DNA from 3 places in the Methylobacterium nigriterrae genome. Region 3 is predicted to be linked to each of the others. Evidence: riboswitches for the same ligand, from Rfam matches in the RefSeq annotation. Region 3 holds a riboswitch; each other region holds the start of a gene.

Region 1 (5,995 bases), on a different contig from region 3:
AGGCGCCAGATGCCGAGGACGAGCCCGCTCGCGGCGCCCGCCATGCCGAGACCCGAGACCCACAGGACGGTCTCGCGCCAGAGATCGCCCCGGGCGCGCAGGGGCGTCGGGTAGAGCCAGTGCGGCACCGCGCCGAGCCAGTTCCAGGCGCGCTCCCGGCGCGTCGTCTCCAGCACCAGGGCGCCGGTGACGCTCGAGAGGTAGAGCTCGGTGCCGGCCGGGTCCGCCAGGGCGACGCGGCGCAGGGGCCGGTGCGGGTCGTAGCGCCCGTGCACTGTCCACTGGTCGCGCCCGAGCGTCGAGACGGAGGCCTCCGGGCCGGCCCCGAGGCGCCGAGCCAGCGCGAGCGCTCCCGCCTCGGTCAGCGGCGGCATCGCGGCGCCGGTGCGCGCCGAGAGGGTGCGGGGCGTCCCGTCCGCCGCGACGACGCGGTAGACCGGCTCGTCCCCCCGCATCTCGAGGGCGAGGGCGCGGGGCGTGCCGAGGCCGCCGCGGGCGAGCGCGGCGTCGGGCGCGACCGCCACGCCCTCGAAGGCGATGGGCGCGAGGCGCGCCAGGCGCTCCGCCTCGGTGAGACCGGGAAAGGGCACGTACATCATCACGAGGCCGAACAGGAGCCAGGCGACGAAGAACAGGCCGGTGCCGATGCCGAGCCAGCGATGGCCGAGGATCAGCCATCGCCGGGCCGGCTTGAGGAGGCGGCGCATCGCGGGCTCAGAAGGCGGTCGTGTAGGCGAGTTCGAACGAGCGCGGGCGCCCGAGGAGCCAGTTGGTCCCGACGCCGCCCACCGCGTTGCCGCTGATGGCGTAGACCTTGTCGAACAGATTGTAGACGCGAAGGCTCAGGCGCGAATCCGCCGTGACCGGGTGATCGAGCACGACGTTGACGAGGGTGTAGGCCGGCCGCCGGGCGGTGTTGCTGAAGTCTGTGTAGACCGGGCCGACGTTCTGCAGGCCGATGCGTGCGGTCCAGTCCCGGAGCGCGTCCCAGGTGAGCCAGAGATTCGCGACGCGCTCCGGCACGTCGATCGGCTGGTTGCCGGCGTAGGAGATCGCGGTCCCGTTCACGTTCTGGCTGAAGGAATCGTACTGGGCGTGCAGCAGGGCGAGGTTGCCGTCGAGCCGCCAGCCGGGAGCGACGCGCCAGCCGAGCGCCAGCTCGAAGCCCTGCGAGGATTGCCGGCCGACCTGCGTCGACAGAGTGGGTTGTCCCGGCACCGCCGAGATCAGGTTGTTCTTGACGATGCGGTAGCCGGCGATCGTCCACTCGAGCGCGCCGTCGAAGGCCAGTCCCTTGGCGCCGATCTCGACCTGGTCGCCCGTGGCGAGCCGGAAGCCGGCGAGCGATTGCGACAGCGTGATGAGGCTGTTCACGGGGTCGGTGGCGAAGCTGTACTGGGCATAGAGCGCGCTGTCCGGCGTCGGGTTGTAGACCAGCCCGAAGCGATAGCCGAGCGCCCTGTAGGTGCGCTCGAACTGCGCCCCCGAGCGCAGGTCCTCGCGCTGGAGCGTCGGCGCGTCGAAGCGCACGCCCGTGAGGAACGAAAGCCGGTCGGTGAGGATCAGCCGGTCCTCGGCGAAGACGGAGGCCTGGGTCGTGCGCGTCGCATAGGCCGGCGTGGCTCGGCCCTCCGGCGGGAACAGCCCGAGCGAGCCGCCGACGAGCGGCACGCTGTCGGACTTGTCGAAGAAGAAGTTGTTGGTGTGGCGGAAGTCGATGTGGTTCACGTCGAAGCCGGCCAGGAACTCGTTGCGGAATCCGAACAGGCTGCCCTTGAACGCCGCGTCGAAGCGGTTACCGACCTGTTCCTGGCTGTGGTAGATCTCCAGGTAGTCGCTCCGGTCGACGAGGCCCGTCCCGCGATTGAAGGCGTACTGCTCCACGTCGAGCCAGTGGCGTCGGCTGGTGAGACGATAGGCCGTGTTGCGGATGGTGACGTCGGCCGACGGCGTCCACTCCGTCTTCAACTGCGTCCAGTTGTCGGCCCAGGTGACCTTCGGATCCAGGATGTTGTAGTTCCTGAAGCGGACGAGATCGGTGATGCGTCCCTCGACCAGCGGCGTGCCCCAGTAGCGGGCGGGCTCCTGGTAGCCGAGATCGTGGGAGAGCGTGACGGCGAGGTCGGGGCTCGGCTGGAACAGGAGCGCGGCCGAGACCGCGAGATTGCGGAAATCGCCGACCGGGCGGATCCAGCCATCGGCGCGGTTGCCGCTGACGTTCAGCCGGTAGGCGAAGGTGTTGCCGAACTCGGCCTGGCCGATCGCGCCGCCGGAATCGAGGGCGAGGCGGGCCACCCCGTCGGTGCCGACGACCGCGCGGGCCTCGTTGACCGCCGTGAAGGTCGGCTTCTTCGGGACGACATTGATCACGCCGCCGATGGCGCCGTCGCCGTAGAGCACGGAGGCCGGCCCGCGCAGCACCTCGATGCGCTCCACGTTCCAGGTGTCGAACGGGAAGGTGACGGTGCCCGCACCCACGTAGAGGCGGGTGCCGTCGTAGAGTTGCTGGATCGAGTTCGGGCCGGCGAAGCCGCGCGACGTGAAGGCGCCGTTGCCGTTGCCCGGCGAGGCGATGCTGGTGATGCCGGTGGCGTCCTGCGTCACGGCGTCCGCGATCGTGTCCTGCCCGCGCAGGCGCGCGGTCTCGCCCGCGATGACGTCGACGCTCGCGGGCGTCTCCAGGGGGGTGAGCCCGAGGCGGCTCGCGCCGCGGTCGGGTGTGCGCAGGTTCAGGCCGGCCGGGGCGAGCCCCGAGCCCGCCACCGTCAGCGTGTCGAGGGTGACGCTCTCCTGGGCGCGGGCCTCCTCGAGGCAACCATAAGCAAGCAGGATCGAGAGGGTGCGGGCCGCGCGAGGCGGCGCGGCGGATCTGCGCGCCGGGGCGCGCGGGAGCTCGAAGGATTGTGTCATGGCGGAAGGCGGACGCGCTCGGCAAGTGGCACGTCACCGCGAACGAGGACGGCCTGCACGCGTGTTCGGCGCGCAACCCGGCACCCGCCAGGACACCCCGCCCGACGCGCTTCGCGTGTGACCACGGCTGACGGCAGGTCTCCTGGCTCGCGGGTCGCCGCCCTCCATCGTCTTCCCAGGTGCCGGGCACCCAGTGACGTGCTGATGGAGGGCTCGCCGCTCACAGTTGCGGGGGCAGCCGCGGATTCGGGATCGAACCCTCACCGCGTTCCCTTTTGATCCCCGAGGGGAACCGTCGAAACCGAGCTTGGCCGTCGCGGCGCCTCACGTCAACGGGCAGGCCTGCAACAGCGCACCGAAACGTGAGGCGGAGCCGGGCGGCACCCAGAACCGTCGGTTGACCCCTTCATTGGAGTTGTTCTAATTAAGAACTGCGACACGACCCCGGGCCAGCCCGCCCACCCCCCCCTCTACGGAGACCGATCGACATGGCCGCCACCGACAACGCCGCCTGCGCCAGCTGCCGCTTCTTCGACGAGCACACGCTCAACGGCGGCGCCCCTGCCGCCGACGAGGGCCTGTGCCGCTTCAACCCGCCGGTCACCCAGCCGGCCCCCGAATCGAAGGGCCTCTGGCCGGTCGTCGCCGCGCAGGATTGGTGCGGCCACTTCACCGCCGAGATGAGCGCCGCCGAGTAACCCGCGCGACGCCGGCGCGTACCGGGAAGGGCCGGCGCCCCCGCGCGTCGGCCCTTTCGCTCGTCCGGGATGACGCGAACCGCGCTGGCCGCTCAGCGCAGCACGGCATCCTGCGGCTCCAGCGGCGGCGGCACCGGCTCGCCCAGCGCGTCGAGGACGATGCCGTCGACCGCGCGCAGGAGCGCGTCGAGCGGCAGGTCGTTCGCATCGGTGCCGAACGGCTCCTCCAGTTCGTCCCCGAGCGCGTCGAGGCCGAAGAACGTGTAGGCGACGAGCGCCGCCGCGATCGGCGTCGCCCAGCCGAGCGTCGCCGCGAGGCCGAAAGGCAGGAGCAGGCAGTAGAGCCAGGCCGTCCGGTAGAGGAGGAGCGTGTAGGCGAAGGGCAGCGGCGTGCCCTGGATGCGCTCGCAGGCGGTGTGGACGCCCGACAGCGCCGCGATCCTGTGCTCCAGGACGCCGAACACCACCTCGCCGAGCAGGCCCCGCCGCATCGCCTCGGCGAGGTCGCGGGTGAGGGCGCCCAGCACCGCATCGGTGGGGCTCGGGCGCCGCGCGAGGGATGCGGCCTCGTCCGCCGGCAGCCAGGGCGCGGCGGCGGCGGCCTCGTCGAGCCCTCGCAGCCGCGCGTGCAGCCCGTGGGCGAAGCCCGCGACGCGCCGGAGGCAGCGCCGCCGCAGCTCCGCCTCGCCGGGGCCCGGCAGCACGGCCGGCAGGGCGCGGGCAAGACCACGCACCTCCGTGACGAGCCCACCCCAGGCCTTCCGGCCCTCCCACCAGCGGTCGTAGCAGCTGTTGTTGCGGAAGCTGAGGAAGATCGACAGGGCGAGCCCGATCAGCGTGAAGGGGCCGATGCCGGCCGAGGTCGGGAAGGGCTCCGGCCAGCGCCGCTCCGCCGCCACGACCGCGAAGGCCACCGCCGCGATCCCGAGCACCTTCGGCGCCACTTGGGGCAGGATCGAGCCCTGCAGGGTGAACAGGATGGCCAGGAAGTTCGGGCGGGAGCGGACGACCATGGTGTCTCGGGCGGAGCGGGCGGCGGGCCGCGGGCGCCGGTTATCGGCGCGGGCCCGGCCTGCGGCAAGCCGCCGGAGGCTTAGGCAAGCCGCCGGGGGCTTCTGCAAGCCGCCCGGGCCCCGCGTCCCGCGATCGTACCCCGGCGGCCGGGCCGGTGAATTCGGGCCCGGCCGCCGCGGCTCGGTCATGATCCGGTCACCTTCGCGGACGATGGCGGAATTTCGAGAGGAGGAGCGCGCCGGTCGGCCGCGTCCTCCGGCGCCGCGGGGCGGCGGGGTGCGATAGGAGTTTTCGTATGACGTTTCGACTGGTCGGCGCTGTCGGCGCACGCATGGCCGCGCCGCTCATCGCGCTCTCGGCGCTCTCGTCGCTCTCGGGCCTCGCTCAGGCCGCGGCTCCCGCCGATCCGAGCGGCACCTGGCTCACCGAGGACGGGCGCGCCCGCATCCGCATCGAGAAGTGCGGCCCGCAGGAGAAGAACGTCTGCGGCTACGCGGTCTGGCTGAAGGTCCCGCTCAACGACAAGGGTCAGCCGCGCGTCGACTTCAAGAACCCGGATCCGAAGAAGCAGACCCGCCCCTCCCTCGGCCACCAGCTCATCATGGGCCTGAAGCCGAACGCGGACGGCCGCTTCGAGGGCAAGATCTACAACGCCGAGGAGGGCAAGTTCTACGACGTCTCGATCTGGACCGAGCAGCCGACCGAACTCTCGGTGCGCGGCTGCATGCTGGCGATCCTGTGCGGCTCGCAGACCTGGAACCGCGTGACCGACGTGGCGCCCGGCCAGCTCACCGGTCCGACCAACGGCCCCGGCGGCCCCCGCGCCGATGCCGAGTGGGCACCGAAGCCCGCCACGACCGCGGGCGCGGCGCCCGGCACCACCGGCACCACCGGAACGGCCGCCAAGCCGGCGGCGAAGCCCGCCGCGAAGGCCCCGGCCGCCGCGCCGGCGGCGCCCCCGGCCGAGGAATAGGGCGCCCCCGTCGCCAAGCCCGGAGCCCTTGCCCGGAACCCTTGCCGCTCTTGGTCGGGCGCCGGGAACGGCTTAAGAGAAATCACCCGGCTCGTCCTCGGACAGGCCGGCGAGACCTTCGACCACGGGCCCCGCGCGGACGGATTCGGCGATACGATGCCCTACACCCGCAATGCGCCGCCGCCCTATCGCGGCGGCTGCCTCTGCGGGGCGGTGCGCTACTGCGCCACCGCCCCCACGCTCGGCGCCCGCATCTGCCATTGCACGACCTGTCGCGCCGCCACCGCGGCCCCGTTCCTGGCCCAGGCCCAGTTCGCCCGGCGCGACCTCTCCTGGCAGGGCACGACCGCGCGCTGGCGCAGCTCGGAGCGCCTCTACCGGCACTTCTGCCCGCGCTGCG
Region 2 (5,995 bases), on a different contig from region 3:
CGCCGCGCGGCGCTCAGGTCGCCGCCATGGGCGATCACGGCCCCGGCCCCCGCCTGACCGCCTCCCGAGACCCGATGCCCTGGACCGCGCTCACCCATCCGCCCGACACGCTCGCTGCCCTGGCGCTCGCCCTCGCGGTCGAGGCGGCCTCCGGCTACCCGGACGCGCTCTACAGGGCGGCCGGGCACCCTGTCACCTGGATCGGCCGGCTGATCGACCGGCTCGAGGCCGGGCTGAACCGGGGCGGCCCGGGCGCGCGACGGGCCGGGGGCGTGCTGGCGCTCCTGATCTTCCTGGGCCTAGTCGGCGTCTTCGCCCTGGCGCTGACGGCGCTGGCGGGGCTCGCCGGGCCCGTGGCGGGCCTTGTCCTCGTGGCGCTCCTCTGCGCGAGCCTGCCGGCGCAGCGGAGCCTTCACGACCACGTCGCCCGCGTCGCCCGGGACCTGCGGGGAGAGGGCCTGGCCGGCGGGCGGCGCGCCGTCGCGATGATCGTCGGCCGCGATCCCGAGACCCTCGACGAGGCCGGGATCTGCCGGGCCGCCATCGAGAGCCTCGCGGAGAATTTCTCCGACGGGATCGTCGCGCCCGCCTTCTGGATCGGCGCGGGGGGCCTGCCCGGCGGGGCGCTCTACAAGGCGATCAACACGGCCGACAGCATGATCGGCCACCGCACCCCGCGGTACGAGAGCTTCGGCTGGGCCTCCGCCCGCCTCGACGACCTCGTGAACCTGCCGGCCTCCCGGCTCTCGGCGGCCCTGATCGTCGCGGCCGCCGCGCTCCACCGGGACGCCTCGGCCCGGGGCGCCTGGCGGGCGGTCGCGCGGGACGCCCGGCGCCACCGCTCGCCCAATGCCGGCTGGCCGGAGGCCGCGATGGCGGGCGCCCTCGGCCTGCGGCTCGCCGGGCCGCGCGTCTACGGCGGCAGGCGGGTCGACGATGCCTGGATGGGCGAGGGCCGTGCCGAGGCGGAGCCCACCGACATCGAGCGGGCGCTCGGGCTCTACCGCAGGGCCTGCCTCATCCTGCTCGGGCTCGCCTGCGCCGGGGCGTCGCTGGCCCTCATGGCGTGAGGCGGCCGCCGGGGCCGCACCCGGCCAGCGCCAGCAGCCGGTCGCAATCGACGTGAGCCTCGATGTGGCGGGCGAGGCCGTCGAGGGCCGCCTCGACGCCGGCCTCGTAGGAGTGGCCGGCCGAGGCGGCGCCGAGGCGGGCGAGCCAGGCGGCGCGCTGGCGGTCGTCGGCGAAGAGCCCGTGCACGTAGGTGCCGGCGACGAGCCCGTCCGCCGAGACCGCGCCGTCCGGCCGGCCGTCGGCGAGGCGCAGCAGCGGGCGGGCCGCGTCGGGGCCCGCCGTGTCTCCCACATGCATCTCGTAGCCGGCGAACGGCACGCCGTCCGGCAGGCTCGCGCCCGACACCGCCTCCAGGCGCTTGAGCGGCGTCATCACGGTCTCGACCTCGAGGAGGCCGAGGCCCGGCACGGTCCGGGGCGCGCCCTCGATGCCGTGCGGGTCGCTCAAGGAGCGCCCGAGCATCTGGTAGCCGCCGCACAGGCCGAGCACCCGGCCGCCCCGGCGCCGATGCGCCCGGATGTCGATGTCCCAGCCCTGCGCGCGCAGGACGTCGAGGTCGTCGATCGTGGTCTTCGAGCCCGGCAGCAGCACCAGCGCCGCGTCCCCGGGGATCGCCTCGCCGGGCCGTACCAGCACGACCGAGACGCCGGGCTCCGCCCGCAGCGGGTCGAGGTCGTCGAAATTCGCGATGCGCGGCAGCACCGGCACGGCGATTTTTCTCGAGCCGGAATCCGAGCCCTTCAGGCCGAGCACGTCCTCGGCCGGGAGCCTCGCCGCGTCGGGGAAATGCGGCACGAGCCCGAGCGCCTCCCAGCCGGTGCGGGCGGCGATGAGATCCATCCCGTCCGCGAACAGGCCCGGATCGCCCCGGAAGCGGTTGACGATGAAGCCCCGGATCAGGGCGGCATCCTCGGGGTCGATCACCGCCTGCGTGCCGACGAGGCTCGCGATGACGCCGCCGCGGTCGATGTCGCCGAGGAGCACCACGGGCGTGCCCGCCGCGCGGGCGAAGCCCATATTGGCGATGTCGCCCCGGCGCAGGTTGACCTCGGAGGCCGAGCCCGCCCCCTCGACGAGGACGAGGTCGGCCTCCCGCCCGAGCTGCGCGAAGCTCTGGAGCACCGCCTCGAGCAGGCGCGGCTTCCAGGCCTGGTAGTCGCGCGCCGTCACGGTCGCGACCATGCGGCCCTGCACCACGACCTGGGAACCGACCTCGCTCTGGGGCTTCAGCAGCACAGGGTTCATGTGGATCGAGGGCGCGACGCCCGCCGCCCGCGCCTGCAGCGCCTGCGCCCGCCCGATCTCGCCGCCATCCGGGGTGACGGCCGCGTTGTTCGACATGTTCTGCGGCTTGAACGGGCGCACCCGGAGGCCCCGCCGCGCGAAGGCCCGGGCGAGCCCGGCCACGATCAGCGACTTGCCGACGTCGGAGCCGGTGCCCTGGATCATCAGGGCGCGGGTCATGGGACGGGTCCCGGGCCGGCCAGGCGGGGGCGGGCCCCGACCGACCGGAGCGACGTGGGTCCGAATGTGCCGGACGGAGCGCGACGCGCCCCCTCTCCCGTGCGGGAGAGGGTCGGGGTGAGGGGTGCGACTTGTCCGGAAAGACCTGATCCCTCACCCGGTCCGCTCTCGCGGACTCGACCTCTCCCGCACGGGAGAGGTGGATCCGCGCCCGGTCCGGACCCGGCGATCCCCGGGGCCGGCCGGCTGCGGGCCGGCTCGCCGGCACCCATCAGAACTCGATCCCCGCCTGCGCCTTCACGCCGGCCGAGAAGTGGTGCTTGACGTTGCCCATCTCGGTGACGAGGTCGGCGGCCTCGATCAGGGCGGGCTTCGCGTTGCGGCCCGTGACGACGACGTGGAGGCCGGGGCGGCGGGCGCCAAGCGCGGCCAGCACGGCGTCGAGGTCGAGATAGTCGTAGCGCAGCGCGATGTTCAGCTCGTCGAGGACGAGAAGCCCGACCGTCCTGTCGGCCATCAGCTCCTCGGCCTTGACCCAGGCCGCCCGGCAGGCCGCGATGTCGCGCGCCCGGTCCTGCGTCTCCCAAGTGAAGCCCTCGCCCATCGTGTGCCAGGCGACGCGCTCCCCGAACGCCGCAAGGGCGTGGCGCTCGCCCGTGTCCCAGCCGCCCTTGATGAACTGCACGACGCCGACGCGGTGGCCGCGCCCGAGCGCCCGCAGCGCGAGGCCGAGCGCGGCCGTCGTCTTGCCCTTGCCGGGGCCCGTGTTGACGATGAGAAGGCCCTTCTCGATCGTCTTGGCGGCGACCTCGGCATCCTGCACCGCCTTGCGCCGCGCCATCTTCTCGCGGTGGCGGGCCTCGTCGTCCGGGCTCGGGGTCATGGGCTCCTCCGGGCGGTCATGGGCTCCTCCGGGCGTTCATGGGGTTCCTCCGGCCGGTTTCACGACGAGGGGCAGCCCCGCCACGGTGAGCACCACCCTGTCCGCCTGCGCGGCGAGGCGCTGGTGCAGGCGCCCGGCCTCGTCGCGGAAGCGGCGCGCGAGCGCGTTCTCGGGCACGATGCCGAGGCCGACCTCGTTGGCGACGAGCACCAGGGGGCCGGGCGCCGCCGCGCAGGCGGCGGCGAGCGCCTCGGCGGCGGCCGGAAGGTCGGTCTCGGCGAGCATCAGGTTGGTGAGCCAGAGCGTCAGGCAGTCGACCAGGACGGGACCGCGCCAGTCCCGCAGGGCGGCGGCGAGATCGACCGGCACGTCGCGGGTGACCCAGCCCTCCGGGCGGCGCTCCCGGTGGAGCGCGATGCGGGCGCGCATCTCCTCGTCCCAGGCCCGGGCGGTCGCGAGGTAGAGCCAGGGCGCGGCGTGCGCCTCGATCAGGGCCTCCGCATAGGCGCTCTTGCCCGAGCGCGCGCCGCCGAGCACCAGGGTCATCCGGGGTGGGGCCTGCCGCATGCGGGCTCCTTTGCCCCAAGGGACGCGGCCGGTCAAAGCGGCGGCCGGGGCGCCGATCGCGCCGGGTTGCGGGAAGCGAGGCCGCCGTCTCCCGGACGGGCCTGCACGGTCGCACGGCGCGAGGCGATCCCCTGATCCCACGCTTTGCGACGCGGCCCTCCTCCCCCGCAGATCTCGGGCCGGCCCGAGATCTGCCCTTGCCTGCCCGGACGAGAGATCTGGGCGAATCGCGAATCCTCCGCGTTGTGCGCGCCGCCGTGACAGGATAGAAGTCGCTCCGGACGGTGCCCCGGCGACGGGGTGAAAAGGGAATGCGGTGGGAGGTTCGCCTCGATGCCGCGGCTGCCCCCGCAACTGTGAGCGGTCAGCTCCTGCCAGACGGCCACCGGCGCGTGCCGGGAAGGCGGCAGGCGCGAGGACCCGCGAGCCAGGAGACCTGCCGTCCGCGGGACGATTCCTCGAACGCCGCCGGCGGGGCGGCCGGAGATTGACGATGTCGACGACCGTTCAGACCCTTGGTACCAGCACGGCCCGCGCGAACGAGGGCCTCTCGGCCGTCGTGATCGCCGCGCTTCTCGGCATCGGCCTCGTCTTCCTGGCCGGCTTCGCGCCCGCCTCGGCGCTCCACAACGCCGCGCACGATTTCCGGCACACGCAGAACTTTCCCTGCCACTGACCGCCCGGCGCGCAGGCTCCACGCCTCCATGATCATCCGGCTCCTGTCGGCGGCCCTCGTCGCCGGCTTCCTCGCGGCCGTCGTCGCGACGGGCCTGCAACTCGGCCTGACCTCGCCGCTCATCATCGCGGCCGAGCGCTACGAGGCGCAGGCCGAGACCCACGCGGCACGCGTCGCGCCTTGGACCCACGCGGCGCGCGTCGCGCCCGGCCTGCCGATCGTGCTCGCGCACGGTCACGGCGAGGACGGCCCTGCGCATGGCGGGTCCGGCGCCGCGCCCGCCTGGCAGCCGGGCCCCGGCCTGCCCCGCATGGCCTTCACGGGGCTCGCGACCCTGATCGGCGGGGTCGGCTACGCGCTGCTCCTCGGGGCGGCGATGCTGGCCTGCCGGCGCGAGCCCACGCCCGAGCGGGCGCTCGCCTTCGCGGTGGCGGGCTTCGCCGCGGCGGCGCTCGCCCCGGCGCTCGGCCTGCCGCCGGAACTGCCCGGCAGCGAGGCGGCCCCGCTCGCCGCCCGACAGGCCTGGTGGCTGATGACCGCGGCGGCGACCGCCATGGGCCTCTACCTCATCGCGATCCGGCGCGCCGGCATCGCGATCGTCGGGGGCCTCGTGCTGATCGTCGCCCCGCATCTCGCCGGCGCGCCGGAGGTCGGCGTCTCGCCCTCCGCCCTGCCGGCGGGGCTCGCCGCGCAGTTCGCCGCCCGCTCGCTCGCCGTCAGCTTCGTGTTCTGGGCCGTGATCGGGCTCGCCTTCGGCTGGGCCTGGCAGGTCTTCGGCCGCACCGCCCCGGCGCCCGCCCGTGCCTGAGGCCGCACCCGAGGACGTGGTGCTCTATGTCTGCACCACCTGCCGGGCCGAGGGCGACACCTCGGAGATCCGGGCCGGCGCGCGGCTCAGGGCGGCGCTGGACGCCCGCCTCGGCGCGGCGCCGGTGCCGGGCCTGCGGATCGAGCCGGTGGAGTGCCTCTCGGTCTGCAAGCGGCCCTGCACGGTCGCGGTCGCCTCGGCGGGCCGCTGGACCTACGTCTACGGCGACCTCGACCCGGAGAGCGCCGCCGAGACCCTGCTCGCCGGGCTCGGCCTCTATGCCGGCACGCCGGACGGCATCGTGCCCTGGCGGGCGCGGCCCGAGATCTTCAAGCGCGGCGTGGTCGCCCGCATCCCCCCGTTCCCGTCCCAGGCGGACGGGACCCTGCCTGAGGCCGCTGAGTGATGAGCATCGTCCAGAAGATCCCGTGCACCATCGTCACGGGCTTCCTCGGGGCCGGCAAGACGACGCTGGTGCGCCACCTGCTGGAGCAGGCGCGGGGGCGGCGCCTCGCGATCCTCGTCA
Region 3 (5,624 bases):
GGGTAGATGCTGCGAACGATATTTATTCAAAAGTTCAAGTAGGTGTCACGTTCAAGCGGCCCGTTGTCGCGGCTGAGATATGGGTTAGAGCCGTTGAACAACGGCTTTCCGAATCGGGTCCGCTGCCATCAGGAAATCGAGAGCTGATAAGAGGATATTTCGGAGGGGTGCACAATGAAGATTGTGAGGTAGACCAGCAAATATCGAAAATAATAACTACCAAGACGTTGAGGGCTGTCTCTAAGCTTTTCGAATAAGCCGAGGAAGATTCGAATGACCGAAACTGTAGCGCGCTCCTTGAGCGCGGACGGGAGCGGCTTGCCTGATGATGTAATCATCGGCGCCGAAGGTATCTCTATCGCCATCTACGGCGAGGAGGCAGGCCAGCGTGAAACGAACGTCCGGCGGATCTATCATGCTCTCGCGAAAGGAGACTTGCCCCACTTCAAGCTCGGTGGGCGGGTTCACGCTAGACGCTCCACCATTATGGCTTGGATCGAGAAGCAGGAGCGCGCAGCATGACGAGCCCTCGTCTTGGCACCGCTCGCGGCGACCTCACGGTTTACGACGGTCGCGTGCTCATCGGTTTCATCCGAAGCTCTGGAGGCGCTGTCTATGCCTACGACAGCGATGGATCGTGCGTCGGCACCTTTACCGACCGCAAAGCGGCCCAGATCGCCCTCAGCGCCCGTTCGGCGGCGAACGGGAGGGGAGCATGACCGCCAACCTGCCGGAAGCCTCTGACCTTGCAAGCGTCGCGGGGCGGTTGATTAATGCCGAGAAGGATTGGCAGCCGCATGGGCCACTTATCAAGCCATGCCACATTGATCGTATTCGGGGCAGATCGTTTGAAGAAAGTGTCGAACACGCCCCGAAATGCCGGTGGGAGGTAGATAGCGCATCATGACCGCCCTCGTCCTCCCCTTCCCGCGCTCGCGAGATCGCGGCTTCATCCTCCGCCACGCCGGGATTATGGCGGGGGCCTCAACCACGCGGAAGGCAGAGGGGCATCTTCAACGACAGCTCACCATTCAGCACGAGACCTTGGTGCGCCGAGGCGTTGCGCCGGTGATGGTGGATGCCGAACTCCGGACAATTGAGAACAACATCCGGGCCGCTCGCTGGCGGTTCCTGTTGGCACCCGGAGGTGCTGCGTGACCGAGAACTCGCGCACTTGCCGAGGCATCGACGCCACCGGACGTTCGACAAAGACCTTTCGGGACCCCCGCTTCCGCAAGCAAAACCATCCGCCCGCTGGCCAGCCTTTCGTCTGGCTCACAAAGGAGATCCTTGAGAGCTTTGCGTGGCGGGCAGCAAGCCAGAATGCGAGACTGCTGATTGACCGTGTGTGCGTGGAGCACATGGCCCATGCTGGAACGCGCAACGGCGCTCTGCCGGTCACCTACGACAATTTCGAGCACTTTGGGATCCGACGCGGGTCGATCGCCAGCGCAATAGCAGAGGTTGACGCAATCGGACTGGTGAAAGTGGCTAAGATAGGTGAGCGCGGGTGGGGAGGTTTTAGGGGCCGAGCAACGCTGTTCCGGCTTGCTTGGCTGCCCACAGCCACTGGCGAATCCCCTTGCAGCAAGTGGCGACGCTTTGAGAGCTTAGAGGAAGCTCGTCGGGTCGGTGAGGCTGCAAAGCGGTCGATAAATGAGCGCCATGCTCCGCGAAAGCCGAAAGAAATGCCTCCGATTAAGAGAGTGGTTGTTGTCCGGTGAAAGGTTTTGCCTAGTGACGCTAGCGATACTGACACCAGTGACGCTACCGTCACTGCCGCCAGTGACGCGGGCGACACTTCTGTGTCCAGTGACGCTAGCGTTACTTCTATCTATATCTTCGGGGTAAGCGGGCCAGCGAACAGCGCAACGTGTCCGGCTTCCGATATCCAGACCGCGCGGCAGACCGCGGTTACTGCAGCTGTTTCGTCAGGGTGCGCAGCGGTGCTCTGGCAGTTCGTGGCCGAGCGCGTGAGCCGTTGCGGGCATCCCGCTCATCGCGCGTCGCGGTCGCGTGCGGCTCAGACCTTAATCCGCTCTCGCGCGTCTGGATGTCTAGAAACAGCTGTCGCGGCTGGCACAGGAATGGGGCGTGCAACTCGGGATGACGTTCCTCGAGGGCACCAGCATCCGCGCGCATCAGGAGGCAGCGGGAGCCCGCCGAAAGGGGGCACGCAAGTCACCCCTAACTGATCCGTGAGGCTGGAGCACCGGCAAACCGCTAACTGTGCAATGCCTTCTGCACGCCGATCTCATTCTCCATCGGCAGGCCGAACAGATCGCTTTGGAAGACATGGCTGACCTCGCCGCCGCCGAGCACACGCTGGTCGAGCTGGTGGAACTGGTCGCCGTTCACCGGATCGGTGAGGAAGTAGGTGAAGTCGTTGAACAGGTTCATCCCATAGCGGATCACGTAGGCGTTCGCCCGGGTGATCCCGGTCTCGTCCGTCTGGCTCCAGCGCCCCGACAAGGAGAAGCGACCAGTATCGCCGCCATCGCTCGGGTTCAGCGTGCCGAAGCGGCCGATCAGGCCGTCCGAGACCGCGCGCTCCGCGATCTGGTTCGTCGCGTTCCACTTGGCCCAGTAGGCCATGCCGGTGAGCGCGAAGCCGTCGGTGGCCGTGCCCTGGCTGTAGCGGACAACGCCGTTGAGCTTGCCCAAGCGGTCGGGCACTGCCCAGGGCCCGTCATAGACCTGCGCCTCACCGGCCACGAGCAGGTGGCCCTCGCCCAGCGGCGCCGAGGCGATCGAGAGCGCGCGCTTGTAGCCGAAGGAGCCGATCGAGGTGAGCGCGACGTTCCGCTCGACCGTGTCGAGATAGTCGATCCGCACCGAGCCCGCGGCGGCGAAGTCGCCGTCGCGCACGAAGTAAGGCCCTTTGTGGAACTCGACCGCGCCGACGAGTTCGGGGATCAGGAAGTTGATGTCGGCGTAGCCCTGGGCGTGGGCGTTCGTGCGCATGTTGACCGGCATGCCGTCGACGTGGATGGCGATGTCGGTGCCGTGGTCGAGGTTGAAGCCGCGCAGGAAGAACTGGTTGGCTTTGCCTTCGCCCGAATGCTGGGTGACGATGAGACCCGGCACCGCTTCCAGCACCTCGCCCGGGCGGGTGACGGGCCGGTTGTTGACCTGGGCGCCCGTGATCACGCCGGCGCTGGCGGCTTCCACGGGGCGGAGACTGCCGCCGATGCCGGTCACGCCGCCGACATAGCCCGGGCTGGCGACAGGCCCCGTGGCGGGGAGCGCTAGGGCATCAGCCGCAACGGAGATCTCGGCGAGCGTCGCTTCTGAGGCCGCAGGTTGCGCTAGGACTGGCAACGGGGTGAGCGAGACGGAGCCGGCGCACGCCATGGCGACAAGGCTTCTCTGCGCGGGCGAAGAGCGGAATGGGGACACGGGAGGTAGGCCTCGGGCAACGGCAGTGGCACGTCACCGCGAACGAGGTCGATCCTTTCGCAAGGGTTGCGCCATCCCGACACCTGCCAGGGCACCCCGCCCAGCATGTTCCGCGTGTGACCACGGCTGACGGCAGGTCTCCTGGCTCGCGGGTCGCTGCCCTCTCACCGTCTTCCCGGATGAGGCCCATCCAGTGACACAGGTGGCGGAAGGCTCGCCGCTCACAGTTGCGGGGGCAGCCGCGGATTCAGGATCAAACCCTCACCGCGTTCCCTTTTGATCCCCAAGGGGAACCGTCATTCCAACCCTTACAGCCGCGATAATCACGGTCAACGCCGCCTGCATTGTCCCGTGCCGTGTGTGCCATGATGGTGACATCGCGGACCATGCCCTGCTGGCACGCAGCCTACCAGCGCCACTCGCGCATTGGGTTTTGCGGAACGCGCTCGCTATGGATCCACCTGTCGACATCCGCCACGATTAGGCCGCGAGTTGCTGGACTGCGGCGCGGGCTGATGTGAGTGCCTGGACCTTGTTGTGCTCGCCTGCCGCAAGGCCCTCGGCCAAGACGAACTCGGGATCGGGGATGCCCATGAAGGCGAAAATCGTCCGCAGGTAGCTCTCGGCATGCTCAGCCGAAACGGCTGCGGTCTCCGGGCCGTAGAAGCCGCCGCGAGCCAGGGCCACGATTACACGCTTGCCACTGGCCAAACCCTCTGGTCCGTTCGCACCGTAGCGGAAGGTCTTGCCGGGTACCGCCAGACGGTCGAGCCACGCCTTGAGCTGCGACGGGATGGTGAAGTTGTACATCGGGGCGCCGACGACCACCGTGTCGGCGGCAATGAACTCCTCCAACATCCGGTCGCTCACGTCGCGGGCGGCCTGCGCAGCAGCATCAAGCGGCCCCGCCACGGCGGAGAGGGGATGAGCGCTCGGCAGTGTCGCCGGCGTGAGATGCGGTAGATCCTCGGAAGCAAGGTCGCGGTAGGTCACCTCGGCTTCGGTACCCTTCGTGATCCTTTGGACGATCAGGGCGGAGAGCTCGCGCGAGACCGAGCCGGCGCCGAGGATGCTCGTGTCGATGTGCAGCAGTTTCATATCAGAACTCGGTTCCCCTTTGTGACCGCTTCATGATATGGGCTTCCCCAAGCGTCGCAAGACGGCACAGGAATGATACCACGGTCACATGGAAGTAACCGGCCCTATAAATCGCCATACGCCTGAGTGCATGAAAGTATCGCAGGTGCTATCGCGCGTCGGCGACAAGTGGAGTGTACTTATCATCATGATTCTACGCGGACGTTCTTGCCGCTTCAGCGAGTTGAAGCGCGGTGTTGATGGCATCTCGCAGCGGATGCTGACGTTGACACTGCGCAACCTTGAGCGGGACGGCCTCGTGAGCCGGACGGTGACACCATCGATCCCACCGCGAGTGGACTACGAATTGACGGAGATGGGCCACTCGTTGGCAGAGCCGGTGCAGGCGCTCGGGACATGGGCCTTCCAGCACATGGTGCAGATCAATGCGGCGCAGGCCCGCTACGATGCTCAAGAGGATAGATCTTGAACCTGGGCGCGGTGTGGGTGACCGCTGAGGCGTTCCAGTAGGGCTTGCTCTATCGGACCTGAGCAGGGGCGGGGCGCCGCTCGCAGGTTGGGCGTTACGGAACCGATGCAGGGGCGGGACCGCTCAACCCTGGTCTGCGTCGAAGTAGCGACCCTCGTGGTCAAGGTGCAGGTAGTTCGGGTTGAACAGCGACACCACCTGGAGCGCGGACATCTCCGGGATCGTGAGGCGGCGGTCCTTCAGCAGGATGAGGCCGGAGCTGCGTAATTCCTGTAGCACGCGGTTGACGTGCACGTTCGACAGGCCTGTCGCGTCGGCCAGATCCGCCTGCGTCAGTGGCAAGCTGCAGCTGTTATGCTCGACCAGCCCGACCGCGCGCAGCCGGATGAACGGCTCACACAGGAGATGCCCAACCCGTTCCAGGCCGATGCGCTGGCCGAGGTTGACCGTCCACTCCCGCACGATCGCGACGCCGACCAGAGCCTCCCACCAGAAGGCTCGGGCAATCCGCGGGTGCTCGCCGGTGAGGCGCAAGAGCGCGTCCTGATGGATCTCGGCCAGCTTGACCGGCGTGAGGGTGCCGATGGAGTGATCCATCTCGCGCAGCGCGAAGGCTTGGATGTCGAAGAGATCGCCGGGTACGAAGAAGGCGATGATC

Evidence for each region. Region 3 has a riboswitch for cobalamin ahead of WDW90_RS25805 (TonB-dependent receptor plug domain-containing protein). Riboswitches for the same ligand answer to the same signal wherever they lie in the genome.
Region 1: another riboswitch for cobalamin. It lies ahead of WDW90_RS08195 (TonB-dependent receptor); the one in region 3 lies ahead of WDW90_RS25805 (TonB-dependent receptor plug domain-containing protein).
Region 2: another riboswitch for cobalamin. It lies ahead of WDW90_RS05375 (CbtB domain-containing protein); the one in region 3 lies ahead of WDW90_RS25805 (TonB-dependent receptor plug domain-containing protein).

Annotation. Positions count from the first base shown of each region.
Region 1 covers NZ_JBAWTG010000010.1:28,690-34,684, reverse strand. Annotated here, with positions in the region: gene WDW90_RS08200 (PepSY domain-containing protein) at 1-707, opposite strand, end outside; gene WDW90_RS08195 (TonB-dependent receptor) at 715-2,910, opposite strand; cobalamin riboswitch at 3,026-3,222, opposite strand; gene WDW90_RS08190 (hypothetical protein) at 3,399-3,608, shown strand; gene WDW90_RS08185 (bestrophin family protein) at 3,701-4,621, opposite strand; gene WDW90_RS08180 (DUF2147 domain-containing protein) at 4,918-5,595, shown strand; gene WDW90_RS08175 (GFA family protein) at 5,752-5,995, shown strand, end outside.
Region 2 covers NZ_JBAWTG010000005.1:83,449-89,443, forward strand. Annotated here, with positions in the region: gene cobD (threonine-phosphate decarboxylase CobD) at 1-98, opposite strand, end outside; gene cbiB (adenosylcobinamide-phosphate synthase CbiB) at 75-1,070, shown strand; gene WDW90_RS05360 (cobyric acid synthase) at 1,060-2,535, opposite strand; gene cobO (cob(I)yrinic acid a,c-diamide adenosyltransferase) at 2,807-3,418, opposite strand; gene cobU (bifunctional adenosylcobinamide kinase/adenosylcobinamide-phosphate guanylyltransferase) at 3,455-3,985, opposite strand; cobalamin riboswitch at 4,251-4,443, shown strand; gene WDW90_RS05375 (CbtB domain-containing protein) at 4,479-4,661, shown strand; gene WDW90_RS05380 (CbtA family protein) at 4,690-5,469, shown strand; gene WDW90_RS05385 (DUF1636 family protein) at 5,462-5,875, shown strand; gene cobW (cobalamin biosynthesis protein CobW) at 5,875-5,995, shown strand, end outside.
Region 3 covers NZ_JBAWTG010000075.1:17,112-22,735, forward strand. Annotated here, with positions in the region: gene WDW90_RS25780 (hypothetical protein) at 1-257, shown strand, start outside; gene WDW90_RS25785 (DNA-binding protein) at 274-522, shown strand; gene WDW90_RS25790 (hypothetical protein) at 519-719, shown strand; gene WDW90_RS25795 (hypothetical protein) at 716-907, shown strand; gene WDW90_RS25800 (DUF6074 family protein) at 904-1,158, shown strand; partial or broken gene WDW90_RS25805 (TonB-dependent receptor plug domain-containing protein) at 2,242-3,354, opposite strand; cobalamin riboswitch at 3,514-3,712, opposite strand; gene WDW90_RS25810 (FMN-dependent NADH-azoreductase) at 3,880-4,497, opposite strand; gene WDW90_RS25815 (winged helix-turn-helix transcriptional regulator) at 4,586-4,966, shown strand; partial or broken gene WDW90_RS25820 (Crp/Fnr family transcriptional regulator) at 5,090-5,624, opposite strand, start outside.